Regions from separate parts of the Burkholderia pyrrocinia genome, predicted to be linked through region 2. Evidence: riboswitches for the same ligand, from Rfam matches in the RefSeq annotation. Region 2 holds a riboswitch; the other holds the start of a gene.

Region 1 (7,155 bases), 1.1 Mb from region 2:
GTGGGCCAGTCTGACCGAAAGTGCCCGACATGCCCAGGCACCGTGCCGGTATCAGCCGCCCGCGTCGCGCTCCGCGAGGAACCGCCGGCAGGCGCGCTCGGACGGACACCGGCGCAAGTCGCACGCGTCTTCGTCGCACTGCCGGCACACCTGGATCGCATTCTGCATGTCGTCCGCCGGTGCGCGGACCGGTTGCTCGCAGATCGGCTGAGCTGCGAACACCGTTCGGGCGTCCACGTGCATGTGATGTCCGCGATGGCCGCGCCGCGATCTACACGCACCTGCGCGAACGGCGCGCCGAACGCCGGCCGGCGCGCGCGTGATCAGCCTGCGCTCGCGTACAGCGTCGAATCCGCGAACCCTTCGGCGTCGAGCACGCGCCCGATCAGGATCAGCGCGGTGCGCTCGATCTGCGTGCCCTGCACCTTGCCGACGATGTCGGCGAGCGTGCCGGTCACGCGTTCCTCGTCGGGCCAGCTCGCGCGATAGATCACCGCGACCGGGCAATCGGCGCCGTAATGCGGCAGCACTTCGTCGACGATGCGCGCGAGATGGCGCACGCCGAGATGGATAGCAAGCGTCGCGCGGTGCGCGGCGAGCGAGCCGAGCGCTTCGCCTTCCGGCATCGTGGTCTTGCCCGCGAAGCGCGTGAGGATCACTGTCTGCGCAACACCGGGCAGCGTCAGTTCGACGCCGAGCGTCGCCGCGCACGCGGCCGTGGCCGTTACGCCCGGCACGATTTCGTACGGAATCCCGAGTGCCTTCAGCCGGCGGATCTGCTCGCCGATAGCGCCGTACAGCGACGGATCGCCCGAATGCACGCGCGCGACGTCCTGCCCTTTCGCATGCGCGGCGGCGAGCAGCGCGACGATCGCGTCGAGGTCGAGTTCGGCCGTATTGACGATCTGCTCCGCGCGATGGCCGTCGAGCACGGCCGCCGGCACCAGCGAGCCCGCATACAGGATCACCGGGCAGGTACGCACGAGGCGCTGCCCCTTCACCGTGATCAGCTCCGGGTCGCCGGGGCCCGCGCCGATGAAATACACCGTCATCGAAAAATCTCCGTCAATTCGTTGGAAGATCGACCGCGCGATGTCACGCGCGCACGGCCGGATCGAGTGCGTCGAGCAGCGCGGCAGCCGAGTCGAACGCGCGGTCGGGCTCGGGCAGCGGCGGCCGGCGCAGCATCACGACCGGCAGCCTGCGTTCGCGCGCGACGTCGAGCTTGGCCTCGGTGGCCGCACCGCCGCTGTTCTTGCTGACGACGACGTCGATCCCCATCAGCGCGAACAGCGCGCGCTCGCCGTCGAGCGTGAACGGCCCGCGCGCGGCGACGATCTGCGCGTGCGCGTTGCCGGGATGCGCGTCGAGGCAGCGCACGAGCCAGAACTGGTGCGGCGGGATCGCGTCGAGATGCGCGAGCGGTTCGCGGCCCAGCGTGAAAAGCGGCCGCCGGAACGGCGCGAGCGCGGCCTCGATGCCGGCCCAGTCGTCGACCATCCGCCAGTCGTCGCCGGGTTGCGGCGCCCATGGCGCGCGGCGCAGCGCCCACAGCGGCACGCCCGCGTCGCGTGTCGCGGCAGCCGCGTTCGCGCTGATTCGCGCGGCATACGGATGCGTCGCGTCGATCACGAGACCGATGCCGGTGCTGCGCAGATACGCGGCCAAGCCGGCGGCGCCGCCGAAACCGCCGACGCGCACGTCGCAGCGCAGGTCGTCGGGCACCTTGCCGAGGCCGGCGAGGCTGTACACGTGATGCGGACCGAGTGCGCGCGCGATTGTCAGCGCATCGCCGGTGCCGCCGAGCAGCAGGATGCGCGCGCTCATCGCGCTTGCCCGACGAAGCGGCCCTGCCGGTCGATCGCGAACATCTCGACGGCGACCGATGGCGGCACGATATCGCGCGCGACGCGCAGCGCCTGCGCGCAGACGAGATCGCCGAGCGGCACGCCGTCGGCCAGCGCGAGCTTCAGTGCTTCTTGGCTCGTGTTCGCGGCGCGCATCGCGGCCTGCAGCGCATCGCTCGCGCCGGCCTCGGCCGCCCACTGCGCGAGCAGCGGCAGGTCGATGCTCGAATGGCGGCTGTGCAGGTCGAGGTGGCCCGCCGCAAGCTTGCTCAGCTTGCCGAAGCCGCCGCACATCGACAGCCGCGCGATCGGTGCGCGTCGCAGGTGCTTGAGCACCGCGCCCGCGAAATCGCCCATCTCGACCAGCGCCATGTCGGGCAGGTGGTAATGCGCGCGCATCGCGTCCTCGCTCGCATTGCCCGTGCACGCGGCGATATGCTCGATGCCGTTCGCGCGCGCGACGTCGATGCCCTGGTGGATCGACGCGATATAGGCCGAGCACGAGAACGGCCGCACGATGCCGGTCGTACCGAGGATCGACAGCCCGCCGACGATGCCCAGACGCGGGTTCATCGTCTTCAGCGCGAGCGCTTCGCCGCCTTCGACACCGATCGTCACGTCGAAGCCGCCCGCGTAGCCATGCTCGTCTGCCAGCGCGTCGAGGTGCGTCGTCATCATCTGGCGCGGCACCGGGTTGATCGCCGGTTCGCCGACCGGCAGCGTCAGCCCCGCACGCGTGACCGTGCCGACGCCCGGCCCCGCGTGAAAACGCACGCCGGGCGCCGCCGCGAGCGCGACGCGCGCGAAGATCAGCGCGCCGTGCGTGACGTCCGGATCGTCGCCGGCATCCTTGATCGTGCCGGCTTCGGCGCCGTCGGCCGTGGTCCGGCAGAACTCGAGCCGCATCATCACGCGCTGCCCCTTCGGCAGCACGATCTCGACGGCATCGTCCGCGCGGCCCGCGAGCAGCAGGCGCGCGGCCGCGAGCGACGTCGCGGTCGCGCAGCTTCCGGTCGTATAGCCGAAGCGCAGCGGCGCGGGATGTTCGGGGGTTTCGTCGCGCATCACGCGTCCGTTGCGTTCGTCACGTTCGACGGTCCGGTCGTGGCGGCCGCGTCGGGCTTGCGCACGTCGTACAGCGTGACCGGCAACGGCTGCCGCCACGTGTCGAAGCGGCCGAGCGGTTCGGCATGCGCAAGCGACACGCGCGTGAGCGTGCCGCCGTGCGCATCGCGCCATGCGGCGAGCGCCATCTCGCCCTGCAGCGTGACCGCGTTCGCGACCAGCCGGCCGCCGGGCTTCAGCGACGACCAGCACGCGTCGAGTACGCCGGGCGCCGTCGCACCGCCGCCGATGAAGATCGCGTCCGGCGCGGCGAGCCCCGCGAGCGCATCGGGCGCGCGGCCCGCGACGAGCTGCAGGCCCGGCACGCCGAGCGCGTCGCGGTTGTGCTCGATGAAGCGCTGCCGTTCCGCATGGGCTTCGATCGCGATCGCCTGGCATGACGGATGCGCGCGCATCCATTCGATGCCGATCGAACCGCTGCCCGCGCCGACGTCCCACAGCAGCTCGCCGGGCGCGGGTGCGAGGCGCCCGAGCGTCATCGCGCGCAGGTCGCGTTTGGTGAGCTGGCCGTCGTGGCGGTACGCATCGTCGGGCAAGCCGGGCGTGAGCGCGCGGCGCGGTGCGTCGGGGCCGGCCTGGCAGTCGAGCGCGACGAGATTGAGTGCGGCCGTTTCGTCGACGTTCCAGTCCTGCGCGAGGCCGTCGAGACGCCGCTCGAACGGGCCGCCCAGATGTTCGAATACGCTGATGCGGGTCGGCCCGAAGCCGCGTGCGGTGAGTTCGGCCGCGACGGCGGCCGGCGTGCGGCCGTCGGCACTCAGTACGAACAGGCGCCGGCCCGGCAGCAGGTGACGTGCGAGCGTCGCGAGCGGACGGCCGACGAGCGATACCGCGCCGACGTCCTGCAGCGCCCAGCCGAGGCGCGCGGCCGCGAGCGACAGCGACGACGGCGCGGGCAGCACGCGCCATTCGTCGGGGGAAAGCTGGCGCGCGAGCGTCGCGCCGACGCCGAACAGCATCGGGTCGCCGCTCGCGAGCACGCATACGGGCGACGCGCGACGCGCAAGCACGCCCGCGAGATCGAACGGCGACGGCCACGCTTCGCGCGCGGCCGGCAGCCGCGCGGGCAGCATGTCGAGATGCCGCTTCGCGCCGACGACGAGCGTCGCGTCGAGCAGCGCGCGCCGCGCGCTGCGTCCGAGCCCCGCGTAACCGTCGTCGCCGATGCCCACTACCGTCAGCCACGCCGTCATGCACCCTTCCCCATCGTTCGATTCCATCGTGTCGCCGCGCGGCCGTGAAAGAGCCGGCGCAGCCGTCCCCATTGCGAAAGACGGCATGGTACCGTGTTCCATCCCGCGTTTCATCTGCCGGCACGCCAGCGCCGGGCTGTCCCGCCTCGTCTGTCGCGAACCGCCTTCCGGTCGCGAAACGCGGTCGAAATCAGGTATCCTACGGCCGTTCGTTCGCCGGTGCCCTTCGGGGCCGAAGAGGGAACACAGGGCGCATCGCGCGCCGCTGTGGCTGCCCCCGCAACTGTAGACAGCGAGCCGATCTCCCCCCTGATGCCACTGGTTCGACCGGGAAGGCCGGGAGCCGGCGCCGACCTGTCAGCCAGGAGACCTGCCGGCCAGAAAGTGCGTGCGTGCCAGTCGGCGTCGGGCGGGGTGTACCGATGCGTTGGCCGCGGCGCGACACTGTCCCGGTACCCCGTTGAGTTCCGCCCCCGATTCGATTCCTGCGTCGCCCATCGTACGCCCGTCGGCCTGCCCGGGGCTCGTGCGCGTCGTCGCGGCCGCCGATGGCGGACTGTGCCGGATCAAGTTGCCGGGCGGCCGGCTCGATGCCGCGCAGGCCCGCGCGATCGCCGCCGCCGCGCGTGCGTACGGCTCCGGCGCGATCGATGCGACCAATCGGGCGAATCTCCAGCTGCGCGGCATTCGCGACGGCGCGACCGACGCGCTGACGCGCGCGTTGCTCGACGCGGGGCTCGGCCCGCGCGCCGATGCAACCGCAGACGCCGCCGCCGATGCGGCCGCGCTTGCCGCGAGCGACGACGTCCGCAATGTCATGCTCAGCCCGCTCGCCGGGCATGACCCCGCCGCGCTCGTCGACAGCCGCGCGCTCGCCATTCCGCTGCTCGACATGCTGGCGAGCGAGCCGCGCCGCGGCGAGCTGTCGCCGAAATTCTCGATCCAGCTCGACGGCGGCGAATCGGTCGCGGCGCTCGATCATCCGCACGACATCTGGCTCGCCGCATGGCGCCGCGACGACGGCGCGGTGCGCATCGCGGCCGGGCTGGCCGGCTGCCCGCCGGTCGCGCACGACGATCCGCCTGCTTCAGTCGATGTGTCGCCCGGCCAGGCCGTCGCGCTCGTCCGCGCACTGCTGCTCGCGTTCCTCGATCTCGCGCCGGCCGACGTCACGCGGATGCGTGCGCTGCTCGCGACGTGCGGCGAACGCGCATTGTTCGAACGCGCCCGGCACTACCTGCCCTTCCCGCTCACGGCCGATCCCGCGCTCGCCGGCTGGCGGCGCATGCGCTCCGATTCCGCACTGCGGTTCGGCGCGCGCCCGTCGCTCGATGCGCCCCGTTGCAGCGTCGGCGCGCAATTCGCGCTCGGGCGGCTCGACGCGACGCAACTGGAACGGCTCGCCGCATTGGCCGAATCGGACGGTAACGGCACGCTGTCGATGACGCCGTGGCAAGGCGTGTTCATCCACGGCGTGTCGCACGCACGCGCACCGGCCACGCTCGATGCGCTCGCGACGCTCGGCCTCGTCTGCGCGTCGTCGGACCCGCTTGCGACGATCGTCGCGTGCACCGGCAGTGCGGGCTGCGCGAAAGCGCACGCCGACACGAAACACGACGCGCTCGCGCTCGCCACGCGCATCGGCCATCCGGTCGACGTGCACCTGACCGGCTGCGAGCGCCACTGCGCGCTGCCGCATCCCGCGACGCACACGCTCGTCGCGGTTGCGCCCGCACACTACGACCTTTACCGGCGCGACGCCGCCGCGGGCCTCGGCGCCCCGCTCGCGCGCCATCTGACGATTGACCAGGCCGCGGCCCGACTGACGGGCGCGCGGCATAGCCAGGACACCACCGATGCTTGACTACATTCGCGACGGGCAGGAAATCTACCGCCAGTCGTTCGCGACGATCCGCGCCGAGGCCGACCTGTCGCAGGTTCCGCCGGATCTCGAGAAACTCGCGGTGCGCGTGATCCACGCGTGCGGGATGGTCGATGTCGTCTACGACCTGCGCTTCTCGGCCGGCGCCGGCACCGCGGGCCGCACGGCACTCGCGGCCGGCGCGCCGATCCTGTGCGACGCGAAGATGGTCGCCGAAGGCATCACGCGCGCACGGCTGCCGGCCGGCAATCCCGTGATCTGCACGCTCGGCGAGCCGGAGGTGCTCGACCTCGCGCGCCATCTCGGCAACACGCGCTCGGCCGCGGCACTCGAACTGTGGCGCCCGCATCTCGCGGGCAGCGTCGTCGTGATCGGCAATGCGCCGACCGCGCTGTTCCACCTGCTCGACATGATCGACGCCGGCGCGCCGCGCCCCGCGCTGATCCTCGGGTTCCCGGTCGGCTTCATCGGCGCGGCCGAATCGAAGGCGATGCTCGATGCCGACAGCCGCGGCGTGCCGTACGTCGCGCTGCTCGGCCGGCGCGGCGGCAGCGCGATGGCTGCCGCCGCGATCAACGCGCTCGCGACGGAGGTCGAATGACGGCCGCGCGCGGACGCCTGTTCGGGGTCGGGGTCGGCCCCGGCGACCCTGAACTGATGACGATCAAGGCGCTGCGCGTGCTGCAGGCCGCGCCCGTGGTCGCGTATTTCGTCGCGAAGGGCAAGAAAGGCAATGCATATGGCATCGTCGAAGCGCACCTGCTCGACACGCAGACGCAACTGCCGCTCGTCTATCCGGTAACGACCGAGGCATTGCCGCCGCCGCTTTGCTACGAGACCGTGATCGCCGATTTCTACGATACGGCCGCCGAAATCGTCGCGGCGCATCTCGACGCGGGCCGCGACGTCGCGGTGATCTGCGAAGGCGATCCGTTCTTCTACGGCTCGTACATGTATCTGCACGACCGCCTCGCACCGCGCTACGACACCGAGGTCATCCCGGGCGTGTGCGCGATGCTCGGCGGCACGGCCGTGCTCGGCCAGCCGCTCGTCTATCGCAACCAGAGCCTGTCGGTGCTGTCGGGCGTGCTGCCCGAGCACGAACTGC
Region 2 (7,155 bases):
TCCATCCACTGCCCCTGCACGCAGGTCTCGATGCAGTCGGCGATCACCTCGCGCGACACGAGCGAGTACTTCATGCCCTCGGTGCCCATCGACATGCCGTCCGAAATCGTCGGCGTGCCGAAGATCTGCGGGTTCGCATCGGACGCCTTCACGGCCGCGACGGCCGCGTCCGACAGGCGCTGCAGGCCGGAATTGCACGGCGTGATCGTCGAATGGCCGTTCGCGATGCCGACCATCGGCTTGTCGAAATCGTCCTTCTGGTAGCCGAGTGCGTAATACATCGAGCGGTTCGGCGAACGGGCCACGCCTTGCGTGATGTGCTTCGAGCGACGGTTGTACGACATGGGGGACTCCATCGTTGTCTGGGCGACGCCCGTGAGCGGCGTGCCGGTTCGGATGAAACAAGAATGGAGTTTCCGGATTGGGATGTCCAATATATTATTTGTCGCTTATTAAGTCGTTTTCCGAATGAGTAACGCATGGCCGATCCGACGCCCGACCTGCGCCAGTGGCGCTATTTCGTGACCGTCGCCGACGAGCGCCATTTCGGCCGCGCGGCCGAGCGCCTGTCGATGACGCAGCCGCCGCTGTCGCAGGCGATCCGGGGGCTCGAGGAGGCGCTCGGCGTCGCGCTGTTCGTGCGTACCAAGCGCTCGGTGGCGCTGACGGCGGTGGGTGCGGCGCTGTTGCCCGACGTGCGCCGGCTGCTGGCGTCGGCCGATGCGCTGCCGCCGCTCGCGCGGCGGCTCGCGCGCGGCGAGGCCGGCTCGCTGTCGCTCGCGTTCGTGTCGACCGCCGATTACGGGCTGCTGCCTTCGCTGCTGCGCGCGTTCGGCGCGCGCTATCCGCAGGTGCGCCTGCAGCTCGCGGAGGCGACGAGCGACGTGCAGATCGACGAACTCGTCGCCGGCCGCATCGACGCAGGGCTCGTCATTCCGCCGGTGCCGCCGCGTCACGCGGCCGGACTGTCGTACCTGCCGGTCGTGCGCGAGCCGCTGGTGGTCGCGATGCCGGCCACAGCGTGCGACGCGCCCGAAGACGAACCCGTGCATCTCGCCGATATCGCCGCATTGCCGCTCGTGATCTTTCCGCGTCGTTTGGCACCCGGCTTTTATGACATCATTACGGGCTGCTACGGCGCGGCGGGGGAAACTCCGCGCATCGGCCAGGAGGCGATCCAGATGCAGACGATCGTCAGCCTCGTGTCGGCCGGCATGGGCGTCGCACTGGTGCCGCAATCGCTGCGTAACCTGCGGCGCACCGGCGTGGTCTACCGGCCGCTCGCCGGTCATGCGCCGGTCGTCGAGACAGGCCTCGTGTGGCGCACGGGCGACGTGAGTCCCGTGCTCGCCGGCTTCATCGACGTCGTACGTGCGCAGGGCCTCGCCGCGTGACGTGAACGATGGTGCACCGGTGCCGTCCAACGCGCGGTGCTGCGCGTTCGCGACGGCCGTACCGCATTCGAAAACTTCTTCGCTAACCCATGATCATTCACCCGAATTTCGACCCCGTTGCGATCCATCTCGGGCCGCTGGCCGTGCGCTGGTACGGCCTCATGTATCTCGTCGGCTTCATCGCGGCGATCGTCGTCGGCCGGGTCCGCCTGAAGCTGCCGCACGTCGCCGCGCAAGGCTGGACCGCGAAGGACATCGACGACATGATGTTCTACGGCGTGCTCGGCACCGTGCTCGGCGGCCGGCTCGGCTATGTGCTGTTCTACAAGGCCGATTTCTACTTCTCGCATCCGCTCGACGTGTTCAAGGTGTGGGAAGGCGGCATGTCGTTTCACGGCGGCTTCCTCGGCGTGACGCTCGCGATGATGCTGTTCGCGTGGCAGCGCAAGCGCCACTGGCTGCAGGTCACCGATTTCGTCGCGCCGATGGTGCCGACGGGGCTCGCGGCCGGGCGGCTCGGCAACTTCATCAACGGCGAGCTGTGGGGCCGCGTGACCGATCCGACGGCGCCGTGGGCGATGCTGTTCCCGGGCGCGATGCGCGACGATGCGGCATGGCTGCCGAAACATCCGGCGCTCGTCGAGAAGTGGCATCTCGCCGATGTGTTCATGCAATACCAGATGCTGCCGCGCCATCCTTCGCAGCTCTATGAAATCGCGCTCGAAGGCATCGCACTGTTCTTCGCGCTGTTCTTCTTCTCGCGCAAATCGCGGCCGATGGGCGCCGTGTCCGCGCTGTTCCTGATCGGCTACGGCCTCGCGCGCTTCACGGTCGAGTTCGCACGCGAGCCCGACGACTTCCTCGGCCTGCTTGCGCTCGGCCTGTCGATGGGACAGTGGTTGTCGCTGCCGATGATCCTCGGGGGTATCGCGCTGATGGTCTGGGCGTATCGCCGTCGCGCGGCGAATGCGAATGCGGCTGCGTGATGCGATACCGATGCGCGCGCAATCGGCGCGTGCATCGACAACACGCATGCAAAATGAAAAACGCCGGCCTTCGGGCCGGCGTTTTTCATTTCCGACAGCCGCGCGTTGCGCGTTACTTCATCTGCACCGAGCCGTTGACGGTGACCGACACGGTGGCCTTGCCGCCTTCGACCGCGATCGGTGCGCTCATCTTCGCGCTGTCCATCGGCGCCGCGGCCATCGCCATCATGCGCGGGTACGGCTGCACGTTGCGACCGCTGCCGACATTCACGTCGCGGATCGTGTAGCTGCTGTAGCCGAACGCCTTCGCGGCTTCGTCCGCGCGGGCGCGGAACGACTTGATCGCTTCGGTCGTGAGCTTCTGCTCGGCCGTGCGCTGCGCTTCAGGCGACAGCGAGAACTCGACGTTCGCGACCTGCATCAGGTTCGACAACTGGCCTGCAAGCTTCGACGCCGCGGCGAAATCGCGCGATTCGAGCGCGACCTCGGTACGGCCACGCCATGCGGAGATCTTCCCGTCGCGATCGGTACTCGGATACACGGAGAATGCGCCCGTGTGCGCGGTGACGCCCGATACGCCCTTCGCCTGCGACAGCGCGGCATCGGCGCGCTGGTTCAGCGCGGACGTCAGGCTGCCCGGATCCTTGGCCTGCTGTTCGTAGAACAGCGTGATGTGGATGATGTCCTGCGGCACGTCGGCGCTGGCCTGCGACGAAAGCGACAGCACGCCTGCCGGTTCCGGAAAGTGCGGGTTCGCGGTTTGCGCGTGCGCGGCGGGCGACGCGAGCGTCAGCGCGACGGGAACGGCGGCGGCGAGGGCGAGCGACAGCGCGAGAGCGGATTTCTTGGTCATTGTTGGACTCCTTGTGCGAGGGCGCGCACGCGGATCATGCGTGCACGACGCGGGCGTACCGCGCAACGAAAAAAAGAGCCGGCCCGATCGGCCGACAGCGGTTGCTTAGGCTGCGCGAGAGACCCGCGAGTTCCGCGGCGGCCGCGCGTGCTGACCAGATTTGACCTTTGGCGCGCGCCTACTTCATCAGCTTTTCGGTGATGAACCGCCATTCGGCACGCGTGACGGGCGTGATCGACAGCCGGTTGCCGCGTGCGAGCACGCGCATGTCGGCGAGCTCGTCGTGTTCGCGCAGTGCGGCGAGCGGCACGAGCGGCGACTTTTTCACGTAGCGCACGTCGACGAGCAGCCAGCGCGGCGCTTCCTGCGTCGACTTCGGGTCGTAATAGGGGCTTTTCGGATCGAACTGCGTGGGATCGGGGTAGGGCGTCGACGACACTTCGGCGAGGCCTGCGATGCCCGGCTCGGGGCAGCTCGAGTGATAGAACAGCACGCCGTCGCCGATCTTCATCGTGTCGCGCATGAAATTGCGCGCCTGATAGTTGCGCACGCCGGTCCACGGCAGCGAGCGCTGCGGTGCGTTGGCGAGATCGTCGATGCTTGCTTCGTCCGGTTCGGACTTCATCAGCCAGTATTGCATGGATCGTGATCGACGCAGAAAGAGGCTGCTACAAAAGAAAACGGCACCGGGACGTGCCCGATGCCGTTGGATAGGCCCCCGCCTTGGCCGCTAGGCCGGCATCCTGAACCTGAGGTTCAGAATTGGTCGCAGTTAGCAGCACTTCGGGTACATCAGACAGAGTGACGCGCGCGCCCGTGCTACAAATTTCCGCAACCGTGCACATGGCATTGGTTCAAGGAATATATGACCTTGGCGAACCAGGCAGGGAAGCTGACTGAACTGTGATTCGATGCGCCAATTTGACCACCGTTGATCGCAGAGATCAAGGGGAATCGACGCATCGATTAAAACGTTACTGCGTCTCGTGCTGTGCGAGCACCGCGCCGAGCTGTTCGTTCATCTGGTGCATTGTACGACGGATTTCCTCCGCCGGAAATGCTTCACCGTGCCGCACGCTCGTTTGCAGCCGCAGCAATTCCGATGCGAGCGACAGTGCCGCCATCACCGCGATGCGATCGATGCCGCGTACCGAGCTGTTCGAGCGGATTTTCGACATTTCGGCGTCGACGCGCGCGACTGCCTCGAGCAGCGCCGCTTCGGTCTCGGCCGAACAGGCGAGCCGATAGGCCTGACCGAGAATCGAGACTTCGATCTGCTTGGTGCTCATGCATGTTCTCCGTGGCTGGCCGCGTCATCGCTGTCCGTACGCGCCTGCGCATCCAGCAGGTCGAGCTGGTTGTCGGCTTGCTCCGCGCTTTTCGAGCGCGGCAGCTTTTCGAGAATCGCGTTCAGTTTCACCTGAGCGTCGTCGATTTTTGCCGACAGCGTATCGCGCTCGGCCGCGAGCGCATTGCGTTCTTCGCGCAGTTGCGCGAGTTCCGCGCGGACCGTGTCCGCTTCCGCGCGCAATTGCGCGACCTGCTCTTCGAGCGCGAGCCGTTCCGCGTGATAGCGCTTGTTCAGCGAAATCAGACGGCCAATATTTTGAGATAAGGTTTCGAGTTCGTTGAGCATTTGCTGCGTCCTCTAAAGACCCAGCATTTTAGCGCGGAATAACGCGCAATCCGACATCTGTAACGTTTCCAGTCGTAACACCCTCGCTTCTTGCTGCGAATGGGCGCGTCCCGTGCGTGTCCGGACGCTTCCTTGACGCTTGCGCGACCGGCTCCTAAACTGGCGCCGCCTCGGTGCTCGCGCGTGGAACGCGCGGTTAAACGGGAAGCAGGGCGCGGGCTCCGCCAGGAGACCGCCAACCTGCGCTGCCCCCGCAACGGTAAGCGGCCGCGTCCAGTGACGCAGGCCGGCTCGGGCGCGTTCCGCGTGCAGGTTTCGCACGCGGGCGCGGGCCACTGCGCGTCATCGCGCGGGAAGGCGAGCCGGTACGCCGCCAGCCCGGATACCGGCCGAGACGGGGAGCCCGCACGGGCTTCGTGACGCGTGGCCTGCGGGGAGGCGGGCCGCGCAGTGCTTCACGGGATTTATCTTCATGCTGACCCCAATCGTCCGCACGGCGCTCGGCGCGCTTTGCGGATTGCCGCTTGCCGCCGCCGCGCAGACCGCGGCGAATGCCGATTCCGCGGCGTCCGCCGTGCCCGCGGCCCAACCTGCGGCTGCGACGATGCTCGAACCGGTCGTCGTCACCGCGCAGCGCGCGCCGCAGGCGCTGGCCGACACGATTCCGCAAACCACCGTATTCGACGCGCAGGATATCGCCGCGCATGCGGGCGCCGACCTGCCGACGCTGCTCGCGCTCGCGCCCGGCGCGCAGATCGTGCGCAACGGCGGCCCCGGCGCGAGCGCGACGATGTTCCTGCGCGGTGCGGAGTCGACGCAGTCGCTCGTGCTGATCGACGGCGTGCGGGTCGATTCCGCGAGTCTCGGTGCCGCGCAACTGAGCCAGTTGCCGCTCGACCAGATCGAGCGCGTCGAGATCGTCAACGGCAACGTGTCGTCGCTGTACGGCTCGGGCGCGATCGGCGGCGTCGTGCAGGTGTTCACGAAGGACGGTGGCAATCATCCGCCACGCTTCAACTTCGCGGTCGGCGTCGGCAGCTACGGTACGCAGACGCAGCAGGCTGGCGTATCGGGTCGGCTCGACAGCGACGGGAAGACGACGTTGAGCGTGTCGATCGCGCGCGACAAGGACGACGGTTTTTCCGCGCTCGACCCGGCGAGGAAGCCGAACGCGAACCCGAATGCGAACGGTTACCTGAACGAGAGCATCACCGCGGCGCTGCGCCACCGCTTCAACGACCGCTGGGATGCGGGCATCAGCTACTTCCAGTCGAACGGCAACAACAGCTACGACAACGCGTGGGGCGTGCCGACCGACCTGAACAACCTCTATTCGCGCGTGCAGCAGGTGCGTGCGTTCGCGAACGGCAAGCTGACCGACTGGTGGACCGCTCACCTGAGCGTTTCGACCGGCAACGACCGCAGCCAGTCGGCGCTGAACGGCGTCTACACGGATCACTTCAATACCGACAACCGCCAGTACACGTGGCAAAACGATTTCCGTATCGCGCCTGAACACCTGATACAGGCTGGCTACGAGCGGCTCGACCAGCAGTTCATGTCGAACGCGTATTCCGCGCCGCAGCGTCACGTGAATTCCGGCTGGATCGGCTATTCGGGGCGCTTTGGCCGCCAGCAGTTCCAGGCGAACCTGCGCCGCGACCAGTACTCGGACTTCGGCGGCGCCAATTCCTACTATCTCGGCTACGGCCTCGAACTGACCGATCGCTGGAAGGTGACCGCGAGCTATTCGGACGCGTTCCGTGCACCGAGCTTCAACGACCTCTATTATCCGATGGCCGGCAACCCGTCGATCCAGCCGGAGCGCAGCCATTCGATCGAAGCCGCGCTGCAGTACGCGTCCGATGCGGTGGGCGTGATGCGGCTCACCGCGTTCCAGACGCGCTACGCGAACCTGATCAACTATCGACCCGACGGGAGCGGCTTCTACTATATTGCGCAGAACGTCGGCAGCGCGAAGGTGCAGGGGCTCGAAGGGTCCTGGCAGGGGCATGTCGGCGCGACCGACGTACGGGTTGCCGCCACGTTGCAGAACCCGGTCAACGAAACGCAGAATCAGGATCTCGACCGGCGTGCACGGCGTTTCGCGTCGATGGCCGTGAACCGCGCGTTCGGCGCGTGGCGCGTCGGCGGCGAATGGCTCGTGAGCGGCGCGCGCAACGATTCGGGCGGCGGGCGGCTCGGCGGCTACGGGATCGTCAACCTGTCCGCGCGCTACGACATCACGAAGTCGTGGTACGTCAGCGCGCGCATCGACAACCTGCT

The links. A riboswitch is a leader RNA that binds a small molecule or an ion and turns the genes downstream of it on or off. The one in region 2 is predicted to bind cobalamin.
Region 1: another riboswitch for cobalamin. It lies ahead of cobG (precorrin-3B synthase); the one in region 2 lies ahead of JYG32_RS00150 (TonB-dependent receptor domain-containing protein).

What each region holds. Positions count from the first base shown of each region.
Region 1 is NZ_CP070977.1:1,138,885-1,146,039, forward strand. Features, by position in the region: gene JYG32_RS05405 (hypothetical protein) at 52-237, opposite strand; gene cobM (precorrin-4 C(11)-methyltransferase) at 324-1,052, opposite strand; gene JYG32_RS05415 (cobalt-precorrin-6A reductase) at 1,096-1,827, opposite strand; gene JYG32_RS05420 (cobalt-precorrin-5B (C(1))-methyltransferase) at 1,824-2,912, opposite strand; gene cbiE (precorrin-6y C5,15-methyltransferase (decarboxylating) subunit CbiE) at 2,912-4,165, opposite strand; cobalamin riboswitch at 4,366-4,557, shown strand; gene cobG (precorrin-3B synthase) at 4,626-6,029, shown strand; gene JYG32_RS05435 (precorrin-8X methylmutase) at 6,022-6,648, shown strand; gene JYG32_RS05440 (precorrin-2 C(20)-methyltransferase) at 6,645-7,155, shown strand, end outside.
Region 2 is NZ_CP070977.1:20,173-27,327, forward strand. Features, by position in the region: gene ilvD (dihydroxy-acid dehydratase) at 1-344, opposite strand, end outside; gene JYG32_RS00115 (LysR substrate-binding domain-containing protein) at 480-1,394, shown strand; gene lgt (prolipoprotein diacylglyceryl transferase) at 1,484-2,380, shown strand; gene JYG32_RS00125 (SIMPL domain-containing protein) at 2,493-3,233, opposite strand; gene JYG32_RS00130 (EVE domain-containing protein) at 3,412-3,873, opposite strand; RNA gene ssrS (6S RNA) at 3,945-4,126, opposite strand; gene JYG32_RS00140 (cell division protein ZapA) at 4,208-4,522, opposite strand; gene JYG32_RS00145 (ATPase) at 4,519-4,869, opposite strand; cobalamin riboswitch at 5,024-5,277, shown strand; gene JYG32_RS00150 (TonB-dependent receptor domain-containing protein) at 5,342-7,155, shown strand, end outside.